One region of the Paenibacillus sp. FSL P2-0136 genome, then DNA from elsewhere that is predicted to be linked to it. Evidence: riboswitches for the same ligand, from Rfam matches in the RefSeq annotation. Region 1 holds a riboswitch; each other region holds the start of a gene.

What was found. Region 1 has a riboswitch for cobalamin ahead of NYE26_RS07285 (energy-coupling factor ABC transporter permease). Riboswitches for the same ligand answer to the same signal wherever they lie in the genome.
Region 2: another riboswitch for cobalamin. It lies ahead of NYE26_RS00795 (anaerobic ribonucleoside triphosphate reductase); the one in region 1 lies ahead of NYE26_RS07285 (energy-coupling factor ABC transporter permease).
Region 3: another riboswitch for cobalamin. It lies ahead of NYE26_RS03115 (S-layer homology domain-containing protein); the one in region 1 lies ahead of NYE26_RS07285 (energy-coupling factor ABC transporter permease).

The regions. Positions count from the first base shown of each region.
Region 1 covers NZ_CP150244.1:1,752,830-1,763,530, forward strand. The annotation lists gene NYE26_RS07270 (alpha-N-arabinofuranosidase) at 1-750, shown strand, start outside; gene NYE26_RS07275 (DUF6171 family protein) at 763-1,038, shown strand; gene NYE26_RS07280 (helix-turn-helix domain-containing protein) at 1,925-2,857, opposite strand; cobalamin riboswitch at 2,997-3,192, shown strand; gene NYE26_RS07285 (energy-coupling factor ABC transporter permease) at 3,477-4,241, shown strand; gene NYE26_RS07290 (energy-coupling factor ABC transporter substrate-binding protein) at 4,241-4,534, shown strand; gene cbiQ (cobalt ECF transporter T component CbiQ) at 4,531-5,319, shown strand; gene NYE26_RS07300 (ABC transporter ATP-binding protein) at 5,332-6,192, shown strand; gene cobJ (precorrin-3B C(17)-methyltransferase) at 6,207-9,137, shown strand; gene cobK (precorrin-6A reductase) at 9,134-9,928, shown strand; gene NYE26_RS07315 (precorrin-8X methylmutase) at 9,931-10,596, shown strand.
Region 2 covers NZ_CP150244.1:184,183-194,883, reverse strand. The annotation lists tRNA gene NYE26_RS00810 (tRNA-Thr) at 211-282, opposite strand; gene NYE26_RS00805 (sugar phosphate isomerase/epimerase) at 371-1,150, opposite strand; gene NYE26_RS00800 (MTH1187 family thiamine-binding protein) at 1,198-1,506, opposite strand; cobalamin riboswitch at 1,848-2,079, shown strand; gene NYE26_RS00795 (anaerobic ribonucleoside triphosphate reductase) at 2,388-4,373, shown strand; gene nrdG (anaerobic ribonucleoside-triphosphate reductase activating protein) at 4,370-4,897, shown strand; gene ssuE (NADPH-dependent FMN reductase) at 5,483-6,052, opposite strand; gene serS (serine--tRNA ligase) at 6,460-7,752, shown strand; gene NYE26_RS00775 (S-layer homology domain-containing protein) at 8,039-10,701, shown strand, end outside.
Region 3 covers NZ_CP150244.1:744,500-755,200, forward strand. The annotation lists gene NYE26_RS03100 (beta-mannanase) at 1-163, shown strand, start outside; gene NYE26_RS03105 (hypothetical protein) at 212-1,474, shown strand; gene NYE26_RS03110 (hypothetical protein) at 1,471-4,623, shown strand; cobalamin riboswitch at 6,258-6,451, shown strand; gene NYE26_RS03115 (S-layer homology domain-containing protein) at 6,664-8,835, shown strand; gene NYE26_RS03120 (DUF4430 domain-containing protein) at 9,290-10,099, shown strand; gene NYE26_RS03125 (energy-coupling factor transporter transmembrane component T) at 10,096-10,701, shown strand, end outside.

The DNA of each region.
Region 1 (10,701 bases):
CATAAGGGCGCGGCTACAGGCTTCGGAACAGACGAATACTTCACAACGTTGAAGAAGGCACTATTCATGGATGAGCTGGTTACCCGCCATATCGCCATCATGGACAAATACGATCCGGAGAAAAGAGTGGGCCTGATCGTTGACGAGTGGGGCACCTGGTATGATGTTGAGCCGGGTACAAACCCGGGCTTCCTCTACCAGCAGAACACGATCCGCGATGCGCTGGTGGCCGGCTTGACGCTGAATATTTTCCACAAGCATAGTGACCGTGTACGGATGGCGAACATTGCCCAGACCGTGAACGTGCTGCAGGCAGTTATTCTGACCGAAGGCGAGAAAATGCTCCTGACTCCTACTTACCATGTATTCAACATGTACAAAGTACATCAGGATGCAGAACTGCTGGAGCTGACTGTAGACAGCCCGGTATACAGTTACGAGGGCGTAGAGATTCCTGAAGTATCGGCTTCGGCTTCAGTCAATGCTGAGGGCATCATTCATGTCAGCCTGTGTAACCTGAATCACGCATCATCGGCAGTGTTGCCGCTTGCCCTGCGCGGATTGGCTGGTCAAGCATCCGTAAGCGGAACGACGCTGGCCGGAGCTTCCATCGATGCCCACAATAGCTTTGAGCAGCCGGAGGCTGTAACACCGCAGGCATTCAGCGCCTTCAAGCTTGAAGGGGATACGCTGACTGTAGAGCTGCCGCCAATGTCGGTAACGGTACTGGCCATCACTCCACAAGCCTAAGGAGAGAACTGCATGACAACCACTTCAGCCTGCAAAGGATGCCGGGAGGAGTACAAGGTCACGGAAGCACAGATTGCCCGCATTCTGGCGTCCTCCATGTTCAACCCCGGCAATACCGCTTCAGACGAGGTCTATGCCGAGCGGCTTGCGCTTTGCGGGGCTTGCCCCAAGCTGCAGGATGGCGTAACCTGTACCGCCTGCGGCTGTATCATTCCTGTCGTGGCCCGGCTGAAGGCCCGCAGCTGTCCGCTGCCGGGCGGCGGCAAGTGGCAGCCGGTGGCGGAATGACGGCCCACGCCTAACGGCGGCAAGGGATTAGGCGAATAGATAGGCTAGGAGCCATTCTTGCCAGAAGAGACAAATTGATCACCGATAGCCCCTCCAACCTGCACAATACGGCAGTTGGAGGGGCTTTTTTTGTGTTGTGGAGGAGAGGGGGAGGAAGAGGAAATGAGAGGGATAAATCCATCTAATGCGGCGTGAAGTGGGCTGGAAGAGGAAATGAGAGGGATAAATCCCACTGATGCGGTGGAAAGTGGGTTAGATGAGGAAATGAGAGGGAAAAATCCCTTTGGTGCGGTTGGAAGTGGGCTGGATGGATGTTGCGAGGGGCATAAGTGCCCCTGAATTGGCCGAAAGTGAGCGATGAGCGGAAATGAGGGGCATAAGTGCCCCTGAATTTGCTGAAAGTGAGCGATGAGCGGAAATGAAGAGCACTAATGCCCCTGAATTGGCCGAAAGTGAGCGTTGAGCAGAAATGAAGAGCACTAATGCACCTGAATCGGCCGAAAGTGGGCGTTAAGCAGAAATAAGGAGTATTAGCTCTAAAAGTAGCTGAAACGAAAACTAACCTAATTAGTCTAACTAATCTATCTCTACTACCTACCTACCTACCTACCTACCTACCTACCTACCTACCTACCTACCTACCTACCTACCTACCTACCTACCTACCTACCTACCTACCTACCTACCTACCTACCTACCTACCTACCTACCTACCTACCTACCTACCTACCTACCTACCTACCTACCTACCTACCTACCTACCTACCTACCTACCTACCTACCTACCTACCTACCTACCTACCTACCTACCTACCTACCTACCTACCTACCTACCTACCTACCTACCTACCTACCTACCTACCTTCTACACACCCTAATTTGGCTTTCATATAGGACCCGGCAAATCTGCCACGCCATCTGTATAAAACAGCTCAAACACCAAATCCTCGTTGTAATTGCCGAAGCCTTTACCGAACAGGGTGAGGCCACCGATGTGCTCGGCATCCTCCTCGACAGAGAGCCGGAAGGTCCATTGTTTGTTGCGGATGCCTACCTGATCCAGGGTGACCTCCGACAGCTTTTGCCCATCCATGAAAGTGCCCGTCTGCGTAATCCGCAGCTGCTTGAGCAGGCCGTATTGATTGGTGAGTGCAGGCCACCAGGCCGGGGTGTATTTTCCCGGGTTGTCTCCGTAGTCACCGGGGCTGGTCCAGAAGCCGAGCGATTGTCCGTTCAGCGTGAAGGTAATATCCGACGGCCAGTTGTTGTTGACGGACGGGGCTTCGGAGGCGATCTCCATCGTGATGGCAAGCTCCTCCGGCTGCTGGCTCGACAGCAGGAAATTCGGGATTTTATACTCGACGAACCCCTTGCCGAACCAGAGAATCCCGGCGTTCACCCGCTCCTGGTCCCAGAAATAACGGGGATCGTCAAAGTGCCCGATGACCCTCTCTGTCGTAGACAGTCCGCAGGTAGGCTCGATCTGGAAGTCGGAATAATGCCCCACAGGGATGTCCTTGCGGTACCCTCTGCGCGGAGTCCGGGCCTGTCCCGGAAAAACAATCTCAGCCCCGTCGGCGGCCAGTGTACAGATCTTCTGCAGGCCGCTTTTGCCGGGAGCCATATGGCTGCGGATCAGCCCGGCGGCTTCGAGCTTGCGCACATGCATGGTCATAATCGCACTGCTGAGCTTGAGGGCTGCGGCCAGCTCCTTCACGTTCATGGGCTTATCGGACAGCAGCCGCAGCATATGCAGGCGCACGGTACTGGACAGGGCCTCGTACACGGGCAAAGATTGTTCGGTTAGATCAAGTTTCATCGGATGCCTCCACGTTCAGGTTATATAGTTAATAATTATATTACTCAAATAAAATTTCTACAAGCCATGATTGGCTGCAGGCGAGCTTTTCCAATTTATATCACAGACAGGCCAATCTCTGTCAGCTATGATTTGAGATGAATTAGCGATGAAACAAGGTGCTCTTGCCGGAAGCGGCAAGGGATAACAGGGAATCGGGTGCAACTCCCGAGCGGTCCCGCCACTGTATGGAAGAGCTGCACTTCATGAGGTCACTCGGGAAGCCCCCGGGGAAGACGAAGTCTGCAGCGCCTGTATTCCAAGCCAGGAGACCTACCTTGTCTACGCACACCACGACTCTACGCGGATAGGAGCGGTGTACGGATAGGTTAATGAGAAGAGGCGTTCTGCCCTGATGGACCGGAGAAAGCTTGGTGCTTCAAGGTGATCCCCGGTTATAGCTGCTGGATACAAGGATACGGCCCATAGTGATGGGACGGTGAAAAGCACCTTGTTCCGCTTCGCCACGGGTTGCGCGCTCTATCGAACTTGCCTGCGTACATACACTCCCACCCTATAGGGTGGGTTTTTTGGGCTTTATGATCTGTAATGGGAAATCAACAAACATGGAGGGTGACAAATGAAAAAGCACAGATGGTGGAGCTTTGCGGCACTGGTTGCCGGATTTACGGTGTACTTTATGCTGAACGAACCGGGGACGGCCCGGGCGATGCACATTATGGAAGGATTCCTGCCGGTTGGCTGGGCAGTGTTCTGGTGGGCGGCGTTTATCCCGTTCTTTGTCCTTGGAATCTTCAAGCTGAGAGCCATGACCCGGGAGAATCCGGAGCTGAAGCTGCTGCTGGGTCTGGCCGGGGCGTTTACCTTCGTACTGTCTGCGCTCAAAATGCCTTCCGTGACCGGAAGCAGCTCCCACCCCACCGGTACCGGACTAGGTGCGGTAATGCTGGGGCCGCTGCCCATGAGCGTAATCGGCTCGATTGTCCTGCTGTTTCAGGCGCTGCTGCTGGCGCACGGCGGGATCACTACGCTTGGAGCCAATGCGTTCTCGATGGCGGTGGCGGGTCCTTTTGCCGGATATGCAGTGTATAAACTGATGATGAAAATGCCGGACCGCGAGAAGCTGGCCCTGTTCTGCGCCGCAGCGGTAGCGGACCTTAGTACGTATGTGGTGACGTCCTTCCAGCTAGCGGTGGCGTTTCCGGCGGCGGATGGCGGCGTTCTGGCATCTTTTCTCAAATTCGGGGGCATCTTTGCCGTGACGCAAATCCCGCTGGCCATCAGTGAAGGGCTGTTGACGGTACTGCTCTGGAACTGGCTGAAATCGTATAGCCCGAATGAATTGTCGCTGCTGAAACGCAAGGTGAACGGAGGAAGAGCCTAATGAGCAATAAATGGAAAAATGGGTTGATGCTGCTGGTTGTTATTCTGCTGGTCATTCTGCCGCTGCTGCTGGTTAATGGGGAATTCGGAGGGGCCGATGATGCGGCTGAAGGTGTGATTACCGAAATGAATCCTGACTATAAGCCGTGGTTCAAGCCGCTGACCGAGCTGCCGGGTGAGACGGAGAGTATGCTGTTTGCATTGCAGGCCGCGATTGGTGCCGGTGTGATCGGTTATACCCTGGGGCTGCTCAAGGGCAAGCAAGGCGGGACGAAGCAGCATAGCAGCAAGTGATCCGGCGGATTGACGTTCTCTCTTACAATAATGCTCTGCGCCAGTTGTCCCCGATGTGGAAAAGCTCGTTCGCAGCCCTGATGTTCCTGCTATCTTACACCGTACATCCGGTACTACAGGCTGCAATCACCCTATGGATGATGTCCTGGTGTGTATTACAGGCCCGTATTCCCTTCCGTGCTTATGGCATGCTGTTCGGCACAGCGCTGCTGTTCTATGCCCTTAGCGTACCGGCGCTGCTCGTGGAATTCGGGCATCCGGCAGCGGGAGAGGCAGGAATATTCCCGCTTCCGGGACTGAACCTGCAGGTATATGTTACAGCGGCCGGGCTTCAGCGGGCAGGGGAGCTGCTGGCCAGAATCTCTGCCTGCATGAGCTGTTTCTTCTTCCTGATGTTCACTACTCCGTTTAGTGAGCTGTTGCAGGTGCTGCGCAGGCTGCGGATGCCGCAGATTGTCCTGGAGCTGATGCTGATTATGTACCGCTTCCTGTTCCTGCTGAGTGATGCAGCGCATGGTCTGCTGCTGGCCCGCAGGCTGCGCGGAGGCCGCCGGGGCTACAAGGCCAGACTGCGGGAGACTGCGGCCATGGCAGGGGCGCTATTCGGCAACACGATGCACCGTTATTACGGATTATCGCAGGGGCTGCTGGCCCGCGGCTTCACAGACGAGATTATTCTCCCGCCTTATACGGCGCGTCCTGTGCCACGGCGCTATACTGTTCAGGCTTATGCTGGTATTGCGGTGCTGCTGCTGGCTGAGGCGTATTTTATCATAAGCATATGAAAGGAGCCGGCCATGGATCAGGAATCTAGCTTGGCTTGTGACGGAGTGGTCTTTCATTACCCGGATACGAAGGAGCCTGCACTGCATGAACTGACGTTCTCCATCCCCGCAGGCAGCAAGACGGCGGTACTCGGTCATAACGGTTCGGGCAAATCGACGCTGTTCCTGCATGCCGTCGGCATTCTGCGCCCGCAGCAGGGTACGGTTGTGCAAGGAGGGAAGGCGTTATCCTATTCCAAAAAAGAGCTGGCCGCTCTGCGGCGGAAGGTGGGCCTGGTCTTCCAGGACCCTGAGCAGCAGCTGATCCTCAGCACACCGCTGGAGGATGTGTCGTTCGGGCTGCGCGGCAGCGGCATGGCTGAACCGGCTATTGCTGCGCGCTGCCGGGAGGTCATGGAGCTGCTGAATCTGACCGATCTGAGCGATAAACCGATGCACCAGCTTAGCCTGGGCCAGAAGAAACGCACGGCACTCGCCGGTGTACTGGCTATGGAGCCGGAGCTGATTCTATTGGATGAGCCGACCTCTTATCTGGACCCGTTATCGGAAACGAAGATGCTGAAGGGGCTTGAAGCCATACATGATAAAGGGACAACCGTAGTTATGGCTACGCATGATATGGACCTGGCCTACCGCTGGGCGGACTGGATTATTGTGCTGGAGCATGGAAGATGCCGGGCGGCGGGGACTCCGGAGGAGATTTTTGCGGGACGGGAAGAGCTATTGTCCATCGGACTGGGACTGCCGCTGCTGGCTGACTTATGGTTCAGCCTGCCTGCCAGCTTGACCGCAGGGCAGAGCGCTCCCCGCACCGCCGGGGAATTCAAGGACAAACTGCATAAGCTGCTTGCGCTTAACCACAGCTATTCATGAACGGGGGAAGAAGAATGAAGAAACAAGGAAAGCTGCTGATTATCGGCTTCGGCCCCGGAGCGCTGGAGCATATTACCGGCCGCGCACTGGCTGCGCTGGATGAGAGTGAGGCGGTCATCGGCTATACCACTTATGTAGATCTGATCAGGCCGCTGCTGCGGCACCAGGAGATTGTCGGCACGGGGATGACTGAAGAAGTCAGCCGGGCCCAGGAGGCCGTCCGCAGAGCAGAAGCGGGACAGACGATTGCAGTAATCTCCAGCGGCGATGCCGGTGTCTACGGGATGGCCGGGCTGGTATACGAGGTGCTGATCGAACGCGGTTGGAGCCGCTCAGAGGGGGTACAGGTGGAGGTGATCCCGGGAATATCGGCGATCCAGTCCTGTTCCTCGCTGCTTGGAGCGCCGATTATGCATGATTCCTGCACGATCAGCCTGAGCGATCATCTTACCCCCTGGGAGAGCATTGCTGCGCGTGTGGAAGCGGCGGGGGCAGCAGATTTCGTCATTGCGTTCTATAATCCGCGCAGCGGCAGACGGACGCGTCAGATTGAAGAAGCGCGCACTATTCTGCTGCGTTACCGTGATCCGGCTACACCGGTAGGCATTGTCAAAAGCGCCTACCGTGACCGCCAGCAGACAGTCGTAACGACGCTGCAGGATATGCTGGAGCATGAGATCGGCATGCTCTCAACCGTGGTGGTCGGCAACTCTGCTACCGTTGTCTATGAGGACCTGATGATTACGCCGCGCGGATATGAGCGCAAGTACAGTCTCGGAGCACAGACGCAGACGCTGAAGCCGCACGAGCGGCTGCGCACAGCCGCAGAACCGTGGTCGCTGGCTGCGGCGGAGTCCGGGCAGACAGAGGGGGCAGCTGGAGCCGGAGCGGCCAAAACTGTGGATGCTGGGAGAGCAGCAGAGACTGGGCAGAGGGATGCAGCAGATGTTGGAAGCGAGACCGAGCCGGGACAGGTGAAAAGTGCAGAAGCATCAGGTTCGGTTCGGATGGAATGGGCGCTGGGCTGTGGCGAAGCGGAACCAGGACAGACGGAAGAGGCTGCTGCGCAGAGCCTGGCTGCTGCTCCGCAGGTGGAGCGGCTGCGGAGCTTATCCGGTCGCCTGAAGGCATCCACCGATTCTTCCTTCGAGCTGGAGATTGCTCCCGCAACCGGCAGCCGCAGCTTCAACGGTGATCAGATGAAGCTGCTGGCTGAGCTTGCAGGCAGCGATGGGCAATTGATCTATACGAAGGACGGATATTTCCTGCTGCGCGGCAGCCGGAATGAAGAGGCAGAGGCAGGAGCAAGGCTGCTGGAGGCCGGACTGAATGTAAGTACACCTGGAGATTACGTGAAGGTGAAGACCTGCGGATTCTGTGAGCTGCGCAGAAGCGGAGCGTTAAGTGCTGCTGTCCGGCTCCACACCCTGCTGCATGGAATGGCTGTGCCCAGAGAGCTGCACATCAGTGTAGCCGGCTGCGGGATGGCTTGCAGCTCCGCTGTGCTGGATGATATCGGACTGGTAATGTCGCGCGGCAGCTATGAGTTGTATCTCGGCGGCAAGAAGTCCGGGCGGGGTGCCCATGCAGGGATTTTGGTGCGTGAAGGGATGGACGAAGAGCAAGCGGTAGCCGCTGTAGCTGCCGCAGTTGAGGACTACAGGGCTCATGGCCGGGAGCAGGAGCGGTATCATGCGTTCCGGGAACGGATGGACAGCGCAACAGGGAGTGCAGCCCATACATCAGATAACGATAACAGCAAAGAAGGAGTGCAGACGATGAGAACGGTATTACTGGTGGGACACGGGAGCCGGGTTCAAGCGGGAAATGAGGAGCTGCTGGAATTCACCCGCCGGCTCGCAGCCCGTAAGCCGGAGCTGAAGGTTGAGACCTGCTTCATAGAGCTGGCCTCGCCTTCCATCGCTGGCGGAATTGCCAGATGCATTGAGGGTGGTGCGGCGGAGATATACGTAGTGCCGATTATTTTGTTCGCGGCGGGGCATTCCAAGCTTGATATTCCAATGGCCATTGATGAAGCCAAGCAGAGATATCCCGGGGTGAAGTTCATCTACGGACGTCCGCTGGGGGTGCAGGACCGTGCCGTCGATATTCTGCTGGAGCGGATTCAGGAAGCAGAACGACTTCCACTCCTGCAGGTGAAGGTGGCTGGCGGAATGGACCTGGACCTGCGCGGGAACGGTGCATCCACCATAGAGGATAAGGACACCATCGTGCTACTGATGGGACGCGGGGGCAGTGACCCGGATGCCAACAGCGATCTGTATAAAATAAGCCGGCTGCTCTGGGAGAGAACAGGCTACCGCAGCGTGGAAAGCTGCTTCATTGCCATCGCCAAGCCTTCGCTGCCGGACGGGCTTGAGCGCTGCCTTGCATTGGGTGCGCGCAAAATTATTGTTCTGCCGTACCTGCTGTTCACCGGAGTGCTAATGCAGCAGTTCGCAGAGAGAGTGGCGCAATTCGCAGCGGAGCATCCCGGGCTTGAAGTGGAGATCGGCGGCACACTGGGCGCACATCCGCTGCTGGCGGATATGCTGACAGAGCGGATCGAGGAGACGCTGGAAGGCCGTGCCTTCAGTAACTGCGATAACTGCAAATACCGCGATGCAGCCTCTTTGCACCATCATCACCATCACCATCACCATCATGGTGAGGAGGAGCACGGGGAGCATGGGCATGGACATTACGGGCATGGGCATCACAGTCATGAGGGACATGGACACGGGCGCCACTGCCACGGGGAACATGGGCATACGCATGATCACTGCCATAGGGAGCATGAGCATGCACATCACGAGTGTGCGCATCACAGGCATGATGAACATGGGCACACGCATCACGCGCATGAGCATCACTGCCATGGGCGGCATGATGTAACGGAGGCGGCGGCTCTGGCAGACGATCTGGCGCTTCGCCAGCCGCGATGATCTTCATGTTATGCGGCACCAGCGACGCCCGCGAGCTGGCTCAGAGCCTCCTGCGCCAAGGCCTGCCGCTGCAGGCCAGCGTGGTGACGCCCAGCGGGGCAGAACGCCTTATGGCCGCAGGCATCCGCACCCGCGTCGGCAGACTGGACCGCGAGGCGATGATCGCTTTGCTGCAAGCGGGCGGGTACCGTGCCGTGGTGGACGGCAGCCATCCTTTTGCGCTGGAGGCCCATGCTAATGCAATGGAAGCTGCTGCTGCCCTGGGGTTGCCTTACTTCCGCTACGAGCGGCAGAGCCTTATCTATAACAGCCATCCCCGGCTGTTGCTAGTGCATTCCTATGAAGAGGCTGCGCGCAAGGCTAAGGAGCTGAAGGGCTCTGTGATGCTGACTACCGGCGGCAAAACGCTGGAGATTTTTGCGGAGGAGCTGCTGGGAGATCCGGATATCCGGCTGACCGTAAGGCTGCTGCCTTGTCTGGAGAATCTGGAGAAGTGTCTGACCCTTGGGATTGAGCAGCGGAATATTATTGCGCTTCAGGGCCCTTTTAGCAGAGAGATGAATGAGGCCTTATACCGGCAGTACGGCACCCGGGTGATGATTACCAAGGAGAGCGGGGCCGAAGGCTCGGTGGATGAGAAGCTGCATGCCGCGCTGGATATGGGGTTATATGTGATTTTGATTATGCGGCCGGGGCTGCCCTTCGGGGATGGCGGAACGGTGTTTGATTCTTTTGACGAGATTACGGCTGCTGTGAAGAATGCGCTGCTAATGACGAGGGAAGAGGGATGAATGTGGATTTCGGGACAGAGTTCAAGCCGGTGACCGTACAGCCGCAGGAGATAGAGGGTCTAAGCTTTCAGATGATTACGGAGGAGCTGGGTGAACATTCGTTTAGTGCATTGGAGTACCCGATTGTACAGCGGATTATTCATGCTTCGGCTGATTTTGAGCTGGGGCGCAGCCTGGTGTTCCATCCCGGGGCGATTGAGGCGGGGATTCACGCCATTCTGCAGGGCAAGCCGATTATAGCGGATGTGCGGATGGTGGAGGCGGGCATTGCCAAGGAGCGGATTCAGCGGTACGGCGGCGAGGTCCGGGTACATATTTCAGATCCTGATGTGGTGGACGAGGCGAAGGCGCTGGGAACCACAAGGGCGATTATCGCAACGCGCAAGGCCTGCGCCCAGGCACCGGGGGGAATCTATGTCATCGGCAACGCGCCGACTGCCCTGCTGGAGCTGATCCGTCTGGTAAAAGCAGGCGCCGCCCAGCCCGGACTTGTCATCGGCATGCCCGTTGGCTTCGTCTCTGCGGCGGAATCCAAGGATGAGCTGCGCAAGCTGGATATTCCCTACATCACCAATATCGGCCGCAAAGGCGGCAGTACAATCGTGGTCGCCGCAGTGAACGCACTAAGTCTGCTGGCAGTCCGCCGGGCGGCGGGCGAGCTGGGTTAGCTTGATCAGAGAATCAGATCGCTGAAGCGTAGGGCTGGTGAGTTGTCATATCCCGCTTAAGGTGCAAGTGGTATGCTTAATCGCACTCTGTACAACTAAATGCTC
Region 2 (10,701 bases), 1.6 Mb from region 1:
TACATCGGGCCATGCGCCTACTTGCGAGCATAATGTATGCTGTTTTTCACATACATTTAGTCCATATGCCGCTGTACCAGCCAATTGTATACGATTTCAATAACTTTACACTCACCTTTTCCACAGCAGCAGGATACTATAGTTTCCTATACAATAAAAAAACGCGGTCCCCAGAACCGGAAACCCGCGCCACTATCGACTTTGTAAGGATGCTGGTGAAGGGAATTGAACCCCCGGCCTACGCATTACGAGTGCGTTGCTCTACCCCTGAGCTACACCAGCGAACAGGCTTTGCTGTCCTGCCAAACACAAAATATTATAACTCTTCCAGCGGAAAACGCAAGCCCTTTTTCCGCTGGTTGCTGTGTCATCAGCCCTGCATCAGCCCCAGCCCGCGGAAATAATCCAGCGCGAGCTTAGCGCTTGCAAGAGAAGATACCTCATATGCCTCTTGCTCCACAATATAATAGAGAATTCCGCTCTGCTCCGCGATCTCGAAGACGCTCCGGAAATCGACCTCTCCCTTTCCGAGATCGGTCTCCTCATTGTCTGCTCCGAAGTCCTTAATGTGAACCAGCGGAACACGGCCGGCGTACCGTGACACATAATCAACGGGCCAGGCTCCACCCCTGTATACCCATCCCAGATCAAACTCAGCCAGCATATGCTCGGCAGGAATCTGCTCCAGCCAGATATCGATGACCGCCTTGCCGTCAACCTCTTTGAATTCATAATCATGGTTGTGGTAGCCGTACTGCATCCCCGCCGCCCGGACCATCGCGGAAGCCTTCTCCAGGAATGGAATGATTCTCGTTACATCCTCTATGGAAGGGTTCGGCGGAAGCGGTGCCGACGGGGTGATCATATATTGCAGTCCGAGCTCTACACCGTATTCAATCTCTTTGGCTAATGCCTGTTCCATCTTATCCAGACTGCTGAAGTCCAGGCCTACATGCGCCGAAGGGGCCGCCAGGCCAAGTTCATCCAGCTTACGGCGCAGTTCCCCTGCAGATACACCGAAATAACCGGCGAATTCCACTGCCTGGTACCCCATCTCTGCCACCTTGGCCAGTGTGCCGAGGAAATCGCGTTCCGTCTGGTCACGCAGTGTATACATTTGAATTCCGATCTGCTGTGCTGCTTCTGTCATTAAGAATCCGCTCCTTATCGGTTGATTCTGATTGGATACTATTGTGGTTACTCTCCCTGTAGCTTGCGCTCCACAGATTCCAGCTTGCTGCGGCTGGTCGAGGTCTTGTCGCGCCGGTCATCGATCTTGAGTGAGGTTGAGACTCTCTGTGCCCCGGCGGTAAACGGCGACTCATGCAGCGCTTCTACCGCAGCCAGAATCCGCGCTACCGGTCCCTCAATAATTGTACCCATAGAAGTTAGCTCATAGGTAATGCCCTCCACCGTCTGCAGCACACGCTGCATCTCGGCCACATAGCTGCTGAGACTGGTGCTGCCTGTCCCGATCGGAATAACGGTCACTTCGCCAATTGCCATTGTGATCTCCCTCCTAATTATCTGGTGTGCCTGAGTCTCTTATTTATCCTCTTATTGTAACGCTTCGCCAGGCTTGCTACAAATCACCTGCACCCTCTCCATTCTATTAATATCCGTCAAAATGATTACCAGGATTAGACGCACTCTATTTATGGATTCTTTGTGGCGTATTTTCGGAGATTTTATGAAAAATTCACGGCAGATTCATAGGAAAGTTGTGGATTACCTGTGGACTAACTGTGGATCAGCTGTGAGTAAAAGCGCCGAACCCGCTCCCCGTGCGGGATTGCAAAAAAACATTTACAAACACAATATATTGCGGTAGCTTTAATAGATAACAACAAAATATAGTAGAAACGGGTGTTTCACCCCTTGTAATAGAGGTGCGACTTAATAGGGAAGCGCGGTGCAAAACCGCTGCGGTCCCGCCACTGTAACCGGATGCTCCCAGGGTGCGATGCCCAGGGCCGCATTCTCCGGCTAAATGCCACTAAGGGGCGGAATAAGCCCCCCGGGAAGGCGCCGGAGGAGTTGCCGGAAGCCAGGAGACCTGCCTGTTTCGGTGGCACCGCTTAGACTCCTGCGAGGAACAGGGGAGGTGTCCGTATGCGGCCTGCAATAGCAGAGTTAGCCTTCCGTCAATCGGGCCAGAGGCTGCCGATACCTGAGGACGATCGTGGATTATCTTCAGGTATCGGCTCTGCGGAATATACAAGAACGGGCGTAAGCTATTTGCCCAGTGTCTGCTCGTATATTCCACCCAGACCACAGGCAAACTTCCGCTTCCCGGATCTTTGCATCATGCATTCGGGCATTTCCGGCCTTCCCGGCCGGAGGTGCTTTTTTAACGCTTACAATACCCGAGAGGAGAGAGTTATATAATGACGCTGCTGGAGAAACGTTATAACGAAGGACAAGCTGCACAGGAGGATCTTTTGGAAGAGGTCATTCATCTGGGACGGGATATTATCGACAGCCGGGATCTGGATCTGCTGCGCGAGAACGCCAACCTGAACGGGGAGAGCTTCTCCGGCAAAATGAGCAAATTCGGCAGTGAATACTCCAAATGGTATGCCCGCAACTTCACCATGCCGCCGCAGTTGGTACAGGCTACCCTGGATAATGTCGTCTATGTGCATGACCTGGATCAATACGCCATCGGAACCACCAACTGCATCTTCATCCCGTTCGAACGGCTTCTCCGTGAAGGCTTCAACACCGGCAACGGCAGCGTACGGCCTCCCAACTCGATTATGACGGCGATGTCGCTGGTGGCGATTATTTTCCAGTCGCAGCAGAATGCGCAGTACGGCGGTGTGTCCGCCAACAAGCTGGATTATGATCTGGCTCCTTATGTGACCAAGTCCTTCTCCAAGCTCTTCCGCAAAGGTCTGGAGTATTTCGAGGAGAATGCAGAGGTTTCAGAACTTGGGGAGATTACGATGAGCCGCAGCGATCTGGCTGAGCAGTATCCGCGCGCCTTCCGTTTTGCCCTGAAGGAGACGCAGAGCGAGACCCTGCAGGCCGCAGAGAGTATGGTACATAACCTGAATACGATGTCCAGCCGCTCCGGCGGCCAGATTCCTTTTACCAGCATCAACTACGGCACCTGCACCTCCCCGGAGGGCCAGCTTGTGATCAGCTCGCTGCTGACAGCCACGATGAACGGACTGGGCAGCGGGGAGACGCCGGTGTTCCCGATTCAGATCTTCAAATGCAAGCAAGGCATCAACCAGCAGCCGGGTGACCCTAACTATGATCTGTTCCTGAAGGCAGCGGAGTGCTCGGCGCGCAGATTGTATCCGAACTTTGCCAACCTGGACGCTCCGCTGAACATGCAATATTATGATCCGGCTGACCCGGATACCGAGTTCGCTACGATGGGCTGCCGGACCCGTGTGCTCGGCGACCGCTTCGGACGCAACCATTGCTCCGGCAAAGGCAACTTGTCCTTCAATACGCTCAACCTGGTGCGTCTTGGACTGGCCCACGGCACGATAACCGGCCGCCGCCTGGCTGCTGATGAAGAAGGGTTCTTCGACGACCTGAATCACTATATGGATATTGCGCTGGACGGTCTGCTGCACCGCTTCCGTATCCAGGCTTCCCAGAAGGCCAAAGCCTCCGATTTCATGATGCGTGAAGGCGTCTGGGAGGGCGGCGAGCAGCTTGCCCCTGATGACAGCGTAGGCGAATTGCTGAAGCACGGCAGTCTGTCGCTGGGCTTCATTGGAATGGCCGAATGCATGAAAGCCATGTACGGCAAGCATCACGGCGAAGATATGGAGATTCACGCCAAGGCTGTAGCCATTGTCCGCCACATGCGTGAATATTGCGACCGCAAGAGCGAGGAGCTTAACCTCAACATCACCTTGTTCGCAACACCGGCCGAAGGTCTCTCCGGCAAGTTCACCAAGATCGACCGCAAGGTGCTCGGTTCTATCCCTGGGGTAACCGACCGTGAATACTATACGAACTCGTTCCACATTCCGGTCTACTATGAACTGAGCGCAGCCAAGAAGATCAGCCTGGAAGCCCCGTTCCATGAATATTGCAACGCCGGAGCGATCTCCTATGTCGAGCTGAACGGCAATGCCCGGAGCAACCCTGCAGCCTTCGTCAAAATCATTAAATACGCGCTGGAGCAGGATATCAGCTACTTCAGCATTAACCATCCGATTGACCGCTGCTCCGGCTGCGGCTATGAAGGGGTCATCGGCACGAATTGCCCGACCTGCAATGCCCATGAGGATACCACCCATATCCGCCGTCTGCGCAGGGTTACCGGGTATCTGACCGGTGACTATCAGACCCGTTTCAATGCGGCCAAGCAAGCCGAAGTCCGGGACCGTGTTAAGCATCTATGAACATCTGCGGATATTACCCGGAGTCGATCAATGAAGGGGAAGGCCTGCGGGCCGTCCTCTTCATCAGCGGCTGCCGCCACCGCTGCCTGGGCTGCTTCAACCCGAAGACCTGGAACTTTAACTACGGGGAGGCCTTTACCCCGGAGCGCCGGCGGGAGATTATAGAGGAGATTGCAGGCAATCCGCTGCTGGACGGCTTGACGCTGGCGGGCGGGGACCCTTTTTTCTCGGCTGAGGAGGCTGCAGACTTCATACACGAGCTGCGCGCCGAGCTGCCGGGCTTCCCGGTCTGGATCTATACCGGCTATACGTACGAGGAGCTTACGGCTTCCCCGGGCTCTGCGGAATGGAAGCTGCTGGCCTTGTGCCAGGTCGTGATCGACGGACGGTTCGTCGAAGAGCTCAAAGACCTTACCCTCTCCTACCGGGGAAGCAGCAACCAGCGGATCATTGATATTCCGGCGAGTCTGGCGGGAGATAGGGTTGTTCTGTGGGAGCCGGAGCTGAGCTTTCAAGGGGTATAAAATTCATATCAAGTAGAGACGGTACCGTCCTTATAAAGGACGGTACCGTTTCAGCGAGAAAGATAAGGATAATTATAGCGCGAAGCATATAAATTACTCGCGCGAGCACAATGTATGTTGTTTTCCACATACATTTGGTTCATATGCCTGCATGCGAGCACAATGTATGTTGTTTCCCACATACATTTGGTTCATATGCCTGCATGCGAGCACAATGTATGCTGTTTTCCACATACATTTGGTTCATATGCCTGCATGCGAACACAATGTATGCTGTTTTCCACATACATTTGGTTCATATGCCTGCATGCGAACACAATGTATGCTGTTTTCCACATACATTTGGTTCATATGCTATTGTACCAGCATATTCCTATTCGGTTTTAAGCATACCTTTAGTCACATTCAGTATCAAAGTCACTCTACGGATCACCCAAAGAACTCTTAATCACAAATTTACACACACCTTTTCCACAACAGCAGGAATTATAGTTTCCTATATAACCAAAAAGGCACTAAACTCCCGCATCCGGGTGGTTTAGTGCCTTTTGATTGTACCAGGATGATCGGACCGGCAGCGTAACCTTATTCCGCGGCTCCTGTCTGTCCTGCCTTGCGCCCCACCTTATGCTCCGTCTCCTCCGCCAGCTCCTCCAGCACGCTGTTAAGGCGTAAACGCAGCTCTTCAGCCAGCTCAACTACGCCCTGGTCGTTACGAACCGCCTGGGAGTCTACGGCGTAGACGCCGCCAAGAATGTAGCGGGCGCCAAGCACGGACAGTACCGGCTTCAGTGCATAGTCGATCGCCAGCAGATGTGCAAGACTTCCGCCCATGAAGAGCGGCAGGACGATTTTGCCGGCCAGCCCTTTTTGCGGCACCAGATCCAGGAAGGTCTTCAGTACTCCCGTGTAAGAAGCCTTATATACCGGACTGACTACGATTACCGCATCAGCTTCCGCTACGAGCCCATTCGCCTTGACGATGGCTTCGCTCTCGAATTTGGTATGGATCAGATCCTCCGCAGGCAGCTCCGCCACATTGATCCGCTCCACTTCATACCCGCGCTCCCGCAGGGCATTCTCTGCATACTCAATCACGGCATTGATCCGTGAGACCAGCGAGGGTGTTCCGTTAATTACGACTATTTTGGCCATTTCCGCACCTCTTCCGTCCGCATAATAGGATAAACCGGGCTGCTTCGCCGGGCATCAATACTTTAAATTAGTAATAATCCTAGCAGAGTACAAGGAATATTGTCAAACCCCTCTTATGCTTGCAAACCGCTGCCGCTCTGGTTATAATAAACGGCAAACCTATATCCCGACCAGGCCAACGACCGGCATCCAACCGCGAGGCGTCTGCGACCGGAGCAGCTTCCTGTTCCCTAAGTTTACCGGGTTTCGCCCGTTACCGCGAAGACCAAAGAGGGCCTGATTCCGCGCTGCTTAGCTGCTATACGTGAATGAGGTCAACCTGGGTGGCACCGCGAGCTGACGCTCCTCGTCCCATGGATGAGGGCGTTTTTTGCGTTTTTTTACCCACACTTAAGGAGCGGATGCAGATGTTGGATATGAATTGGATCAGGGAGAATGAGGACATTGTACGGAAGACGGCCGAATGGAAAAGATTGAAGTTCCCCCTGGAGGAACTTCTGGAGTGGGATGACCGGCGGCGGGAGGTACGCCGGGCCACCGAGCAGCGGCGCGCGGAGCGCAACGCGCTGACGAAGGAGGTCGAGCGCCTGCTGCGCGGGGGCGACGTTTCGGGTGGCGAGCTGGCCAAGGAGCAGGTGCGGGTGATCAACGGCCAGCTGACTCTGCTGGAGGCGGAGCTTCTGGATGCGGAGCAGCGCTGCGGCGAGCTGCTGCTGCTCGCGCCGAATCCCGTGTCGGCGGATACGCCGATCGGGCCGGATGACAGCGCGAATGTGGAGCTGCGGCGGCATGGCGCGCCGCCGGTGTTCGGCTTCCGCGCGCGGGACCATGTCGAGCTCGGAGAGCTGCACGACATCATCGACCTTCCGCGCGGTGTCAAAGCCGGAGGGCCCCGCAGCTATGTGCTGAAGGGGGCCGGGCTGCTGCTGCATCTTGCCGTGCAGCGGCTGGCCCTCGATGTGCTGATGCAGCGCGGCTTCACCCCGATGGATGTGCCCGTGATCGTCCGGCCGGAAGCGCTGGAGCGGACCGGGTTCTTCCCCGGCGGCCGGGACCAGACCTACGAGCTGACAGGCGAGAAGCGCTGGCTGGCCGGGACCTCGGAGGTGTCGCTGGTCTCGCTGTACAGCGATGAGATTCTGGAGCTGGATCAGCCGCTGCGGCTGGCCGGGATGTCGGCCTGCTTCCGCCGTGAGGTGGGTTCGGCCGGCCGCGATGTGCGCGGGCTGTACCGGGTCCACCAGTTCTCGAAGATCGAGCAGGTGGTCATGTGCAAGAATGATCCCGCAGAATCGGAGCAGATGCTCCAGGAGATTCTCGGCAATGCCGAGCATATTCTTCAGCTGCTGGAGCTGCCTTACCGGGTAGTCGCCGTCTGTAGCGGAGACATGGCGATGAAGACCCATAAGCAGTATGACATCGAGACCTGGATGCCGGGCAGAGAAGCTTACGGGGAGACCCACTCGGCTTCCAATCTGCTCGACTTCCAGGCCCGCCGCTCGGGCATCCGCTACCGTGATGAAGAGGGGCGGCTGCAATACTGCCATACCTTGAACAACACAGCGGTCGCCACGCCGCGCATTCTGATTCCGCTGCTGGAGAACCACCAGCAGGAGGACGGATCGATCTATATCCCGCAGGCACTACGGCCTTATATGGGCGGGGCAGAGCGGATTGAACCGGGATTGAATCACGGCTGATTTCCGGCTCTACAACGTCGACTATAATTGATTTTCTATTAATAATCGATAATAGCCCTTCCCCATATATTGGGGAAGGGCTATTTATATAGATTTTATACTAAACATTTCTACTGTTTTTATGCATTTCTAATAAACTTCTCTATTATTCTTTTGAATTGGTCTCAAATTAATATATATTTATATGAAGCGACCCTTTATTTAACAATTAAATGGTAGAATAATGGGGAATGCCAATCATAGTTTTGAGAGGAGTGGGTTTAGGATCATGGTTATTTCTCACAGGATGCGAAGATGGCTGTCTGCAGGGTTATCCGTGCTAATGCTGCTCGGACTGTTAACGCCTGCTGGACAAAGTGCACAGGCAACAGCGGATAACAGTAATATTGTAATCTCACAAGTCTACGGTGGCGGCGGCAACGGCGGCGCTAAATACAAAAATGACTTCATTGAATTATACAATCCTACGGATACAGCAGTGAGTCTTGAGGGATGGAAGGTGCGTTATGCCAGTGCCAATGGTGACCTAAGTAACACATCCGACATCTCAGTATTAACAGGAACCATTGCCGCGAAGGGATACTTTCTGATCCAGCAATCGGCTGGTACCGGAGGTACGGTTGAATTGCCCGCCCCTGATTATACAGGAACATTAAAGCTTGGAGCTACCAATGGCAAAATTGACCTTGTAGATGCCTCCAATGCAGGTGTTGATATGGTTGGCTTCGGAACTGCCACTACTTATGAAGGCAGCGGAGCTACAGCCGCACTAAGCAGTACCCTTGCCGCAGTGCGCAAGACCGCAGACATTTCACCTGCAGATAACCGTGCCTTCGATACCGATAATAACTCTAAGGACTTCACCGTCCAGCCCCCTGATCCCCGCAATAGCCATTATGGTCTCAGTCAGACTGTAGCGCCGGTTATTGCCACTCCGTCTGCCAATGCCTGGCCCACAGGCACTGAAATCTCCCTTAATACTTCAACCGTTGGCGCATCCGTGTACGCCGCAGTCTACATAGACGGCGCCGAAGCGGCATTCAAGCCATACAGCGGACCCATACTGCTGAATGCACCCACAACCATCAAGACCTATGCTGCCGTATCGGATTCAGTGTACAGTACGGTAAGGAGTTATGATTACACCCTGCTTCAACAACAGGATATTGCCTCTGTCCGCCCGGCACCTAAGGGTCAAAACGTATGGACGGAAGGAACGGTTACACACATCGACGGCGCAAAAATGTACATTCAGGATGGCACTGCAGGCCTTGTGCTGTACGGGTACCCTGACTTCGCCAAAGCAGGAGATATTGTTAATATTCAAGGTGTTATGGATATCTACAGTAACCTCCAGGAACTTAAACCGTCCGCTGGGCTTAACTACAGTGTAGTGACTCCGGATGCCGGTGTTCCTGCTCCCCAGTTAATCACCGCCGCAGAACTGACAACAGCAAATGGTGAAGCTTATGAGGCTAAACTTGTCACACTTGAGAATGTGACGATCAAAAGTAAAGACGGTAAGAATGTCACCGCCATTCAAGCAGAGCAGCCGTTCAGAATTTACTCTGACCTGCCTCAACTGACCGCAGAAAAGCATTTTGATAGAATCACCGGTGTTATTGAACAGTTTAATGATATCTATCAATTCATTCCGCTGAATGCCGAGAGTCTGGTAGAAGAGCTCTTCTCTGTGACCGCCAGCCCCGGCGCCGGACGAATCATTAGCGGAGGCTCTGTAACACTATCCAGTCCTACAGAAGGAGCAGCTGTCTATTATACGCTCGACGGCTCAGAACCTACCGTGTCCAGTACGTTGTATACCGTTCCGATTACGATTACTAAGGATACTGTAATTAAAGCTATCGCTTCCATTCCGGGCCAGACCAGCAAAGTATTCACGTTCAGTTATACCGCTTCAGCGCCTCCGCGCATCCATGATATTCAAGGGGAATCCCATGCCTCTGAATATGCCGGCCAGACCGTTACGGATGTCGAGGGGATTGTTACCCAGTATGGATATACATTTGCGAACGGCAATTATAAAGGCTTTTTCATACAGGACCCTAAGCCGGATACCAACGACAATACCTCAGAAGGCATATTCGTATACAGCACGAACTCCAGCCTGAAACCCGATATTGGAGATCATGTGACTGTATCGGGTATGGTGTCGGAGTACAATGAGGGTAGCAGCAAGAATCTGACCTCCACCCAAATTACACTCAGTACAATCAAGACGGTTGCCAAAAACGTAAAACTTCCTGAGCCTGTAGTTCTGGGCAAAGGCGGGCGGATCATCCCGTCCTCAGTCATCGACGATGATAAACTAACCGAATTCCAGCCCGATGAGGATGCTATGGACTTTTATGAATCGCTTGAGGGGATGCTCGTTACACTTCCGACTCCTACGATTCTCAGTCCGTATTGGACAAGCGGCGGCGGTACCTCCACCGTATATAACATTCCTACGAGAGTGGACAATACGATGGACGATGTTATTACACCGGCAGGCGGACTTGTTCTAAAAGACGCCAAAAACCTTAATCCGCAGCGGCTGCTGATCGCCTATGGCAATCCCGGCCAAGAGGTTGGTACCGGTGATACATTCAACGGTGATGTGACCGGAGTAATCGGCTACAACAATGGAAATTTCAAGGTTATTCCGGCGAATGGAAGTCTGCCCGGCATTACGCAAGGAAGCTTCACACAGGAGACCTCTACGATTGCTGTAGCTGAGGACAAGCTGCTGGTGGCTTCGTATAATATCGAGAACTATTACCCTGGCGTAGGAGCCGCGAAGATTCAGAAGCTGGCTCAGTCCATCGCTGTAAATCTCCAGAAGCCGGATATTATCAGCGTCGTTGAAATGCAGGACAGCAGCGGCGAGGTGGACAACGGTATCGTGGAAGCCAATGCCGCCGAGCTGATCGAAGCGATTCAGACCGC
Region 3 (10,701 bases), 1.0 Mb from region 1:
CCCATCCTCCAAGGAGGACGGCGCAAGGTTCCCGTTCGTCCAGGACTTCGCTCCCGGGCGCAACCAGCTCCCGCCGATTGAGGTCGGCAAAGACGACTTCATCCGTATTTTTTTCACCGATGGGCCTAAATACGGGACGTATTATGAGCTGGTTCCCGAGTGAGCGGGAGCAGCATACCGGGTGCTGACAACACCCTGAGGAGGATGAGAGATGTCTTTTTTTAGCCGTTTCATGAAGAAGAATCAGCCCGCAGCGAGGCCGCTGTATTACGATATTGTCTGCCCGTTCTGCTTCACTCGCTTTGAGCCGGAGGAAGTGGTGTTCCGGGCCATGCATAGCCGTGAGGATGATGAGAATTATGCGCTCGGTGAGGATGATCTGCTGAATAAATACCGGGAGCGCTTCGGCCTCGATACGGTGGATGATATGGAAGCGGTTCTGCATCCGGCGGATATCCCGGAGGAGTACCATCATTATACCGACAACGTGCTGACCGGGCTCACCGACCGCTATGGGGTGATGACCCGCAGACGGCTCTGTCCGTCCTGTCATAACGAGCTGCCTGTAACAGCCGGCAAGGTGCCTAGCAATATTATCTCGATTATCGGAGCTTCCCAGGTCGGGAAGTCTGTCTATATGACCTCGCTGATCCATACGCTCCAGCATACAACGGCAGGGCATTTCGACGCAGCCTGTATGCCGCTGAATGCCGAGATCAGCCGCAAATTCCGCACCCTGTATGAGGAGCCGCTGTTCGAGCGGGGGGACCTGCTGGCGTCTACCCAGAAGGAGAAGATGCAGGAGCCGTTTATTTTCCAGTTCGTGTTCAAGGATGAGTCCAAGCCCCCGCTGACGCTGGTGTTCTTCGATGTGGCCGGTGAAGGAATGGTGGATCAAGATTATCTGGGCTTGCACGGCCAGCATATCAAGAACTCCGCAGGGATTCTGTTCATGGTCGATCCGCTCCAGATCCGTTCGGTCCGGGAGAAGATCCGCATTAACTTCGGTGACCGCCCGGGAGAGTGGGTATCGCAGTATGATGAGCCGCGTGATGTGGTGCTGACCATGTTCGGTGACTTCATCGCCTATCAGGAGAAGAGCAAGACCGAAATTCCGACCGCAGTCGTCCTGGCCAAAAGCGATATGCTCCACTCCCTCAAGGATGAGGATGGCGACTATATCAAGTCGAACAGCAATGTGTTCAACAACTATGTACACCGCAAAACGCTGAACCTGAACGAGTTCCACAACATCGACGGTGAAATCCGGCGCTTCATTGAGAAGGTGGACCGGCCGTTCAAGGATACGATGGATGTGTATTTTGCCAATACGGGATATTTCGCCGTGTCTGCGCTGGGCAGCAATCCAGTCAATCAGAAGGTGGAAGGCGTGGTCAGTCCGATCCGGGTCGATGAGCCGTTCATCTGGCTGCTGCACAAGCTGAATTATATTGAGGGGAGCGACGGGCCGTGAACAGATTCTCAGGGTCCATGATCACCCAGCAGATGTATACCCGCGAGCGCCGGGGCGTATACCGGTCTACAGAGGGCTTCGATACGGTAGCGAAATCGGAGAGTCTCGATAATAATTTTGTCAAAAAAATTCTGCATCCCTTCTGCCTCTACGATGCCCCGGCTGAGCTTACGGCACGCGGCGAGAAGGATGAGGAGCTGTATCCGGCTGCGCTCCATCTGTTCCATACGGAGAGCAACGAGACAGTGATTGGAGAGAGCCGTTATCTGGCGGCGGATTTCACGGGTCAGCGGAGCGCTTTTTTTGCCCATAATTTCGTGGTGCCGCCTATCCGTTCCGAAGAGATTGTCGAGGGGTACGGAGACTGGCTGCATGCGGGGTTTGCCCGGAGCTATGAGGGGGAACCTGGCGGGACACTGCCTGAGCTGGAGTCGATTCCCGTGGCAACCCGCGAGCTGGACGAGCCGTCTGATCCGCGTACGGTGCTGTCAGGTCTAGGATTCACAGAAGAGCTGTTCAAAGCCCTGCTGCAAGCGGTGATGCTGTCCGTAGCCGGGAAGAAGAAAATCTATGTAGCGCTGGATGTGCCGATCAGTGAGTTGTCGCAGCATGCGGCCCGGCTGACGGAGGTCCTCTTCGCTGCGCTGCCGTATGACTTCCGCCGCAGGCTGGGAGTGATCACGTATGCCAAGGAGCCGCAGAGCCGCAAATACATTCACCTGACCTTCGTGGAGAAGGGCTCTCTGCGTCCGGGCGACCGCAATATCGAGAAGGATTATATCTTCGATCTGGCAGGCGCAAGGTTCCTGAATACCGACTTCGGCGAGTCGCGGCAGATCTATGCCGATCTGGCCTGGAAGACGCTGGTGGAGAAGGGCGGAAGCCTCCGTGATTTCGCTAAGTTTGCCGACAGCCTGCTGCTCGGGGAGAGTGCGGAGCGTAAGCTGTCGCTGGCGCTCTACAATGAGCTGGCGGTCTTTTATGAAATCGAGCAAGGTAATGAAGCCCTATATACAGACAACAAGAACGCTATACTCGGCGGCCTGCTGTCCTATCTGAAGCCGGAGGGGAAGCTGGATTCGCGGGTGCGGCTGAATGATATGTTCCTGGAGCGGTTCGACCGCGAATATGATCTGATCCGTAAGAAGGGGATTCCGTCAACGGAGATCCTGGAACAGTTCAAGGCGTATTACGCGCTGCCGGGCCATAATTACCGGGTGAAGATCGTCGATTACTTCATCAACGGGATGCTGAACTGCCAGTCCGGGGGCCGGGAGGATGTGCTGGCGGCGGCTTACGGGATTATTGAGAGCGATGCGGAGCTTAGTGAGGCGTTCTTCAAAAAAGTGCTGTCCCAATCTCTCTTCCGCAGGGCGCTGTTCGAGCCGTATCTGGAATCCCGGCTGGCTGCCGCTGCCGGAACGGCGGATATCCTCCGCCTCGTGGGCCACTTCGGCCGGAGTCTTCCGGAGGTGCTTCAGCAGGCAGCGGTACGGGATACCTTCAAGGAATATCTGCTGGAGAAGCTGCAGCGGGAATCCGATCCGGTAGCGGCGGTAACGGCTGTTCATGAAGCGGTCCAGCAGGCAGAGAAGCAGCGCCGCAGAGGCGGCGTATACCCGGAGGCCTTGTCCGTTATGGAGGAGCTCGGCACGGTTGCTGACCGCTTCCTGCTGAACCGGCTCTCGCTGGACGAGCTGACGATGGAGCAGCTGCTGGAGATCTCGTTCCTGCGTTACCGGGATACGGCAGACTGGCAGCCGCCGCTCGATGCGATTGCGAAGCGCAAAGCGAATGCGCTGCGCGCGGCCTACCGCTGGTTCGGGGAGGAGTCGCCGGACGAGGAGATTTTTGCCGGACTGACGCCCCGTGAGCTGGACGATGTGCAGCTGCTGGGCGCGCGGTGGCTGAAGGAAGCGCGGAGCCTGGAGCCGTTCGACCGGCTGCCGTTGGCCTTTTATCACAGCAGTGAACGTGAAGGCGGGCCGCTGGATTATGATGCGCTGCTGGATCTGGTGGTCCGCAAGGCGGGCAATGACAAGGAGACGGTGTACCGGTTCCTGAATTGGTCCCAGCATAGCTGGCTGTTCGCAAGCTCTGGCAAGAAGCTGTGGCCGAATTACAAGCGGGCTGTGCTGAGATATTTCCTGAAGAGCGACCGCGAGGCATTCAAGAACCGTGAATTCCGCAAAAACCATCTCGACACAGCAACGCCTGCCATGCAGACTGTCTACAATGAAGCCCGCGCCCAGCTGGCTTCGCCGCTGGCGCGGTGGGTCAGCCGCAGCCGATTTCAAATCCTGATCTCAGGGAGCATCCTCGGGATCATTCTGATTGCGGCGGTTATCCTGCTGAGCCAGCTAGGGGGACGCGGCAAGGATACAGCTGCGCCGGTGGCCAGCCCCAGCCCGCTTCCGGCAGAGACCGGACAAGCCGCTGTAGCGGCCCCGGTCTCTGTCCGGCTTATCGGCGGAGACGCGGGGACTGGTGGGAATAACGGCGGTGATGCAGGGACTGGCGGGAATAGTAGCGGTGATGCGGGAAGCGGAGAAGCGGGTAAGAATAACGGCGTTAAGCTGTTGTTCAGCTTCACTGATGCCGCGGAATGCTCCGCCTTCAAGCCGGAGCGGATCGGCGTAGAGTCCGCCAGCGGCGTTACGGACTACGAGGTTAAGGCAACGGTTAACAGTTGCCAGGTTGCAGCAGGAGCCGGAGTGGACGGCGGTGCGAAGAGTGAAGCAGGCGCCGGAGCGGACGGCGATGCGAGTGGTAAGGCAGGAGCCGGAGTAGACGGCGGTGCGAAGGGTGAGGCAGGCGCCGGAGCGGACGGCGGTGCGAAGGGTGAGGCAGGCGCTGGAGCGGACGGCGATGCGAAGGGTGAGGCGGGCGCTGGAGCGGACAGCGGCGCGGATAGTGGAGCCACCGCCACTCCAGCGGCGGCGGGGACTCCTCCGTCACGCGTCTACGAGGTGACGGTGGAGCTTTCAGCAGGCGCGAAGCTGGCAGCAGGTGATATGATCACCGCCGGAAGATACTCGCTGAAGCTGGCGGCAGATCCGGGCAGCGCCCCGGAGGCTACAGCCACAGCCGCGCCTAGTGCGGAGCCGTCCGCTTACGCAAGCCCGGAAGCGGACAAGGACGCGGAATAACACAGCGGAAACAAGCAGGCTGCGTAAGCTTTTAACTAACGCGATCGGATAATGCAATCGACTGACGCAATTGATTGCCGCTACCGGCCAACGCAATCGACTGACGCTACTGACTGATGCTATCGACTAACGCAATCGACTAATGCAATCGACCAACGCAATCGACTGATGCTACCGACTGATGCAATCGACCAACGCAATCGACTAATGCTACCGACTGATGCTATCGACTAACGCTACCGACCAATGCAATCGACTGATGCTACCGACTGATGCTATCGACTGATGCTATCGACCAACGTAATCGACTGACGCTACCGGCCAACGCAATCGACTGACGCTACCGACTGATGCTATCGACCAACGCAATCGACTAACGCAATCGACTGATGCTATCGACTAACGCTACCGACTAACGCAATCGACTAACGCAATCGACTGATGCTACCGACTGATGCTATCGACCAACGTAATCGACTGACGCTACCGACCAATGCAATCGACTAACGCTACCGACTGATGCAATCGACTGACGCTACCGACCAACGCTACGGACCAATGCAATCGACTAACGCTACTGACTCACTAAACCGACTGACGCTACCGAGTGGCGCTTTTAACTAACGCTAACGAGTAACGCTCCTTAGTCATTCAGCCGACTCACACAACTAACTGACGGTTTTGAGTCGATACCAAGTGATGGTACTGAGTAGCATTGCTTACAGTGATTGGTGTACTCTATACAACTAAAAACAGTAAAAAGGAAGGCGCACCTCTCCTAACTGTATTCTATACAACTAAATTTGCCCGAATGGGCGAAAAGCCGGGTACAGAAGCATTTTAGGTGCATGAAATACAGCTAAAAGTACATTTGGCAGTAAATCAGACGATTTAGTTGTACAGATTGCATTTAAGCATAACGTTTGGAGCTAGAATAGTACCTTAGTTAGTCGGGGTACGGCAGCCCCCCAGCAAGCTAGGGGATTAAATGAATGCTGATTAGTTAGAATCTGATGATCGACTAGCGGTAGCTGATCTGCTGTGGGCGCATATAGCGCGGCATGGTGGGCTGGTCAGAGCCTGGTGCATACTACTTTATGTAGTACAATGATTTGCGCTTCGGCAGGCTGATACGAGCATAAAGTAATTAGTTAAGTGTGCTAGTGTCCCAATGAAGCTGCTCTAGTGCACTTTGTACACTAGAATGAGGCATATCGAGCCTAATATGTTGTTCTGTTGTATTCGGTACATTAGATTTTGGGAATTTGGCCCGGCGGAGGGTTATTTGCCACAATCGATTGTATAAAATGCAGCAGAATGCGTTATCGGCCGCTTTTACACGAATTCTAATGTACATAATACAATCGCCTGCTGCCGCTGTCTCCGCTAGTACCGCCAACGGCTTAATTAATAGCAGAAGAATGACTCTATAGTCCTGAATAGTACGATGTGCCGGGGAAGCGGGCATGTGCTGTTCAGGATTTTTGTGCAGAATGAGCGGGACTCGAGTGGATGGAATAGAAATAGCTTGTCTATAGACATACAGGGGAATAGTAGATATGATTGTTTCAGAATATTAAAATTTAATAAGCTTTGGGAAAAGGTGCAGATTGCCTCAGAGACCGCGCGCTGTCGCTAGCAGATGCTGGCAGGGCTATGTCTAATAGAGGAATCTGCTTAAAAGGGAAGCCCGGTGCAAGTCCGGCGCGGTCCCGCCACTGTAAATACGGAGCAACTCCTGAGGAGCCACTGTCTGCTAACGGGATGGGAAGGCGGGGGAAGCGGTGAAGTATGAGCCAGGAGACCTGCCTTTTTCGTTGTTGTTTCTATTCTTCGGGGGTAAGAATGTGGAAGCAGATGCTGATATTGGCGAGGGCTGTATATGCTGTATTGTATGTAATGTGGGAGAGCAATCGGCTCCTTCAGCCGCCCTGTATTGTATTCTTCCCCGGCCGCCCTGCACAGGGCGGTCTTTAGGTTGCCGCTCTATCTGCGGAGGAAACAGGATTCATCCATTCTATTTCAGGAAAGAGGTTAGTTATGAAGAACCATTCTCTATCATCCAGGTTCACACGGCTGGGACTTGCTGTCATTATGCTGTTCGCACTGCTGGGAGCAGCCGTAGCCCCGGCAGGACAAGCAGCTGCTGCACAGGCAGGCGGGACTTCCGCACCCGCGGTATCCGCTCTGCCCGCAAGTGAGGCAGCGAGCGTAACTGCTGCGGTCTATGCCACTGCGGAGTTCATGCTGAAGAACGGAGTCCAGTCGGACTGGCAGGCGATTGGCCTTGCGCAAGCAGGCTACAAGGTTCCTGCCAGCTATCTGAAGGCGCTTGAAGGCAAGGTGGCTGAGGCTAAGGGTGTTTTTGCCAGAGCTACGGACTATGCCCGGATCACGCTTGCCGTTAAGGCACTTGGCGGCGACCCGGCGAATGTGGCAGGCTATAACCTGATTGAGAAGCTCTACAATCACGATGCAATTACCGGCCAGACGCTGAATAATCCGGTCTATGCACTGCTCGCTCTGGATTCCGGCAGCTATACAATCCCGGCAAATGCGAAATGGACACAGTCTAAGCTGCTGGCAGAGATTCTGGCGAAGCAGAACCCGGACGGAGGCTTTACTCTGACCACGGGTGCGAGTGATCCGGATATGACAGCGATGGTGCTGAACGCACTGGCTGGACATAAGCAGGAAGCGGCAGTGAATGCTGCCGGTCAGCGGGCGGCAGCCTGGCTGGCTAAGGCACAGGATAAGAACGGAGGATATGGCGACAGCAGCGAGAGTGTAGCTCAGGCCATCATCGGTCTGTCTGCCTTCGGCATTGATCCGGCAGGAGCAGATTATACTAAGGGTAATATTAATCTGGTCAGCAAGCTGCTGAGCTTCAGCGCAGCAGATGGCGGATTCGTCCACACTGCGGGCGGCAGCTCCAATCCGCTCTCAACGGAGCAGGCACTGGAGGCTTTAGTAGCGTACAAGCTGTTTGGAACAGGCGGTAAGCTCTTTGATTTTAGCGGCACACCAGTGAAGAATCCTCAGGTAAGTGTCTCGGTTACAGTTGAAGGTCCGAATGGAACGTTGGCTGAGGGCAGCGTGTACGCCGGAAATGTGCTTACGGCACTGGATAAGACAGCAGCAGCCAAGCGCCTGGCTCTGGTCAATGAAGCAGGCAATTATGTGACGGGGATCGGCGGCGTGATTGCGGGTACTTTTGGCGGATATGATGGCTGGATGTATGTGGTCGCACGCGGCGGAGCATGGATCTATCCAAGTGTAGGGATGGGCGACTTCGCGCTGGAGGAGAATGACCGCATTGTGGTCTATTATGGCGGGGACAACACGCAGGTGGTTGATGCCGTAACCGTGACTCCCGCACAGCCGCAGCCTGGACAAGATCTGAAGGTGCAGGTAACCCAGAAGCAATGGGTCTGGAATGAGGCGACCTTCACCTCCGATCCGGTAACCTCACCGGCAGCAGGCGTACAGGTAACCATCGGCGGCAAAACAGCAGTTACAGATGCTGCGGGTGTGGCTGTTGTGGCCGGAGGACTGCCAGCAAATAAATATACCCTGACGGTTACGGGATATCTGAAGGATAAAACCCCGGCCATCGTGCGTCATACGGTCCCGGTAACAGTGGCTTCTGCGGTGGCGGACCGTCCGGCTTTTGGCGATGTGAAGTCGATCTCGCCTTGGGCGCTGGAGTCGGTATACACGGCGTATGACCGCAAGCTGATGAACGGTGTAAGTGAGGACAACCTGCTGTTTGCACCGAAAAAGAATATTACCCGTGCTGAATTTGCAGCGCTGCTGCTGCGGTTAACCGGGAACGAGCCGTCTGCGGCGTCTTCTGCTGGGGCCTTCAGTGATGTTAAGGCCGGTACATGGTATTATGGAACAGTGAACCGGGCGAAGGAGCTAGGAATCATCAGCGGCGTAAGCGCCAAAACGTTCAAACCGGACGGGCTGGTTACACGCCAGGATATGGCTGTGATGATGGTTAGAGCTTTTAAGCTGGATGCTACATCAGCCGGAGCAGGGGCTGGAGCTGGTAAGTTCAGCGATGAAGATAAGATTAGCGACTATGCATTGTCCGCTGTCCGTACGGTGACGGGACTTGGATATATGAGCGGTACCGGCGGCGCATTCGAGCCTACTGCTGTGGTAACCCGTGAGATGGCTGCTGCTGTAGCGGTTAGATTGCCATAGTTGAGTAAGAGTAGGGGATGGTATAGTTTAGTTGGAATTTCCATTCCGCTGCAGGATGGGTGCTGTACGCTGGGGCGGACAATAAGTGGATAAATGACATCTAATCTGGCAGAATTTGCTGCAAAGCGGGAGTTAGTTGGAAAAACAACACTTATTCACGCCCGAAGCTCCCGTATGATGGGTTGTGGGCAGAATTAGATGCCTGAAATCCAACTAATTTCTATACAGGTGCGTAACCAGAATAATTAAGTGTAGAAAATCCAACTAACGCCCCCGTGCCGATGAGTAGTTGAGACGTATAGGGTTGTTGAAGCGTTGCAGGCTCATTAGACAGGTGATTTTGCTTGGAATTAGTTCGGATATGTCTTGAAAAGTAAGCATAAGGTGTATGAAGGAACGGGGAACAGGCTGACTGGCCCCCGTTCTTTTCCCTTTTTGTGGAGGTGTGCAGGTAATGTTCAATCTAGTCAAAAGAGGCCGGGGAAGGCTGGCTCCGCTGCTTCTCCTGCTGATGGTATTGCTGCTCCCCGGCTGCTCCTCTGGGCAGCCGGATCAGGCAGGCGGCGGCCCGCAGCCGCCCGCCGGGACCCCGGCCGCGCAGACGCCGCGGCCTGGAGACGAAGCGGCTCCGCTGCCGGGAGCCGCTGAGGGCACTGCCGTACCATCCGCCCCTGCGGACGGTACGGCAGCTCCGGCGTCGCCAGGCGCAGCGGCGACGCAGCCTTCGGCGGGCGTAAGCGAGCCCGCCAAGTCCCCGGCGTCGCCAGGCGCAGCGGCGACGCAGCCATCGGCGGGCGCGAGCAAGCCCGCCAAGTCCGCGGCGGCCACACCCAAGCCGCCGACCCCCGCGCCCGCTCCGGCGGCTACGGCCAAGCCGCCAGCCGCCACGCGCTCCCCGGCCGCCACGCCCAAGCCGGACAACGTAGTCACCCTCTCCATCACCGGAGATGAGGAGCATGGCGTGATTCTGGCCGCTGCCCAGTACGAGATCAAGAAGGACGAGAGTGTGCTGGACCTGCTGAAGCGGATTACACGGGCACAGAAGGTCCAGATGGAATATCAGGGCAGCAAGGCTTTTGCTTATGTGGAAGGTATAGATAATTTGTACGAGGGTGATCACGGGGCAGAGAGCGGCTGGATGTACAAGGTCAATGGAGAATTTCCGTCCAAGGCTGCGGGTAGCTGGATCGTCGAGCCCGGGGATACCATCGAGTGGCTGTATACGCTTGATCTAGGCAAAGACCTGGGGGCCAAAGCACCATGAGCAGCGGCTTTCGTTCCATGCATCCTGTAGTAGCCCTGCTGTATTATGCAGGGCTGCTGCTGTTCGCCCTGCTGGTCTTCCATCCGTTATTTCTGGCTACAGAGATAGCAGGACTGCTGGCGCTGTTGCTGTTGCAGGGCCAAGGGCGGCTGCTGTTGCGCAGCTTGCCTTTTATGCTGCTGATGGCAGCTTCCGTGGCCTTGCTGAACCCGCTGTTCTCGCATAGAGGGGCGCATATTCTGTTCTACTGGCTGGATCAACCTATTACATTGGAGGCTGTGCTGTACGGGCTGATGATGATGACAATGCTGCTCACTATTTTTATCTGGTTTATATCCTACAATTACACGGTGACTACAGATAAATTCATGTATCTGTTCGCGGTGGCTGCGCCGAGAACGGCGCTGCTGACGCTGATGGCCATCCGGTTCGTACCGCTGTTCCAGCGGCGGCTGCGCCAGATTACGCTGATCCAGCGTCTGCGCGGGATAGATGCCCGTACGGGAAGCCTTAAGAAAAGAATGACGGACGGAATGACGCTGCTCAAAGTACTGTTGACCTGGTCGCTGGAGGAAGCCCTCCAGACAGGAGATTCCATGACA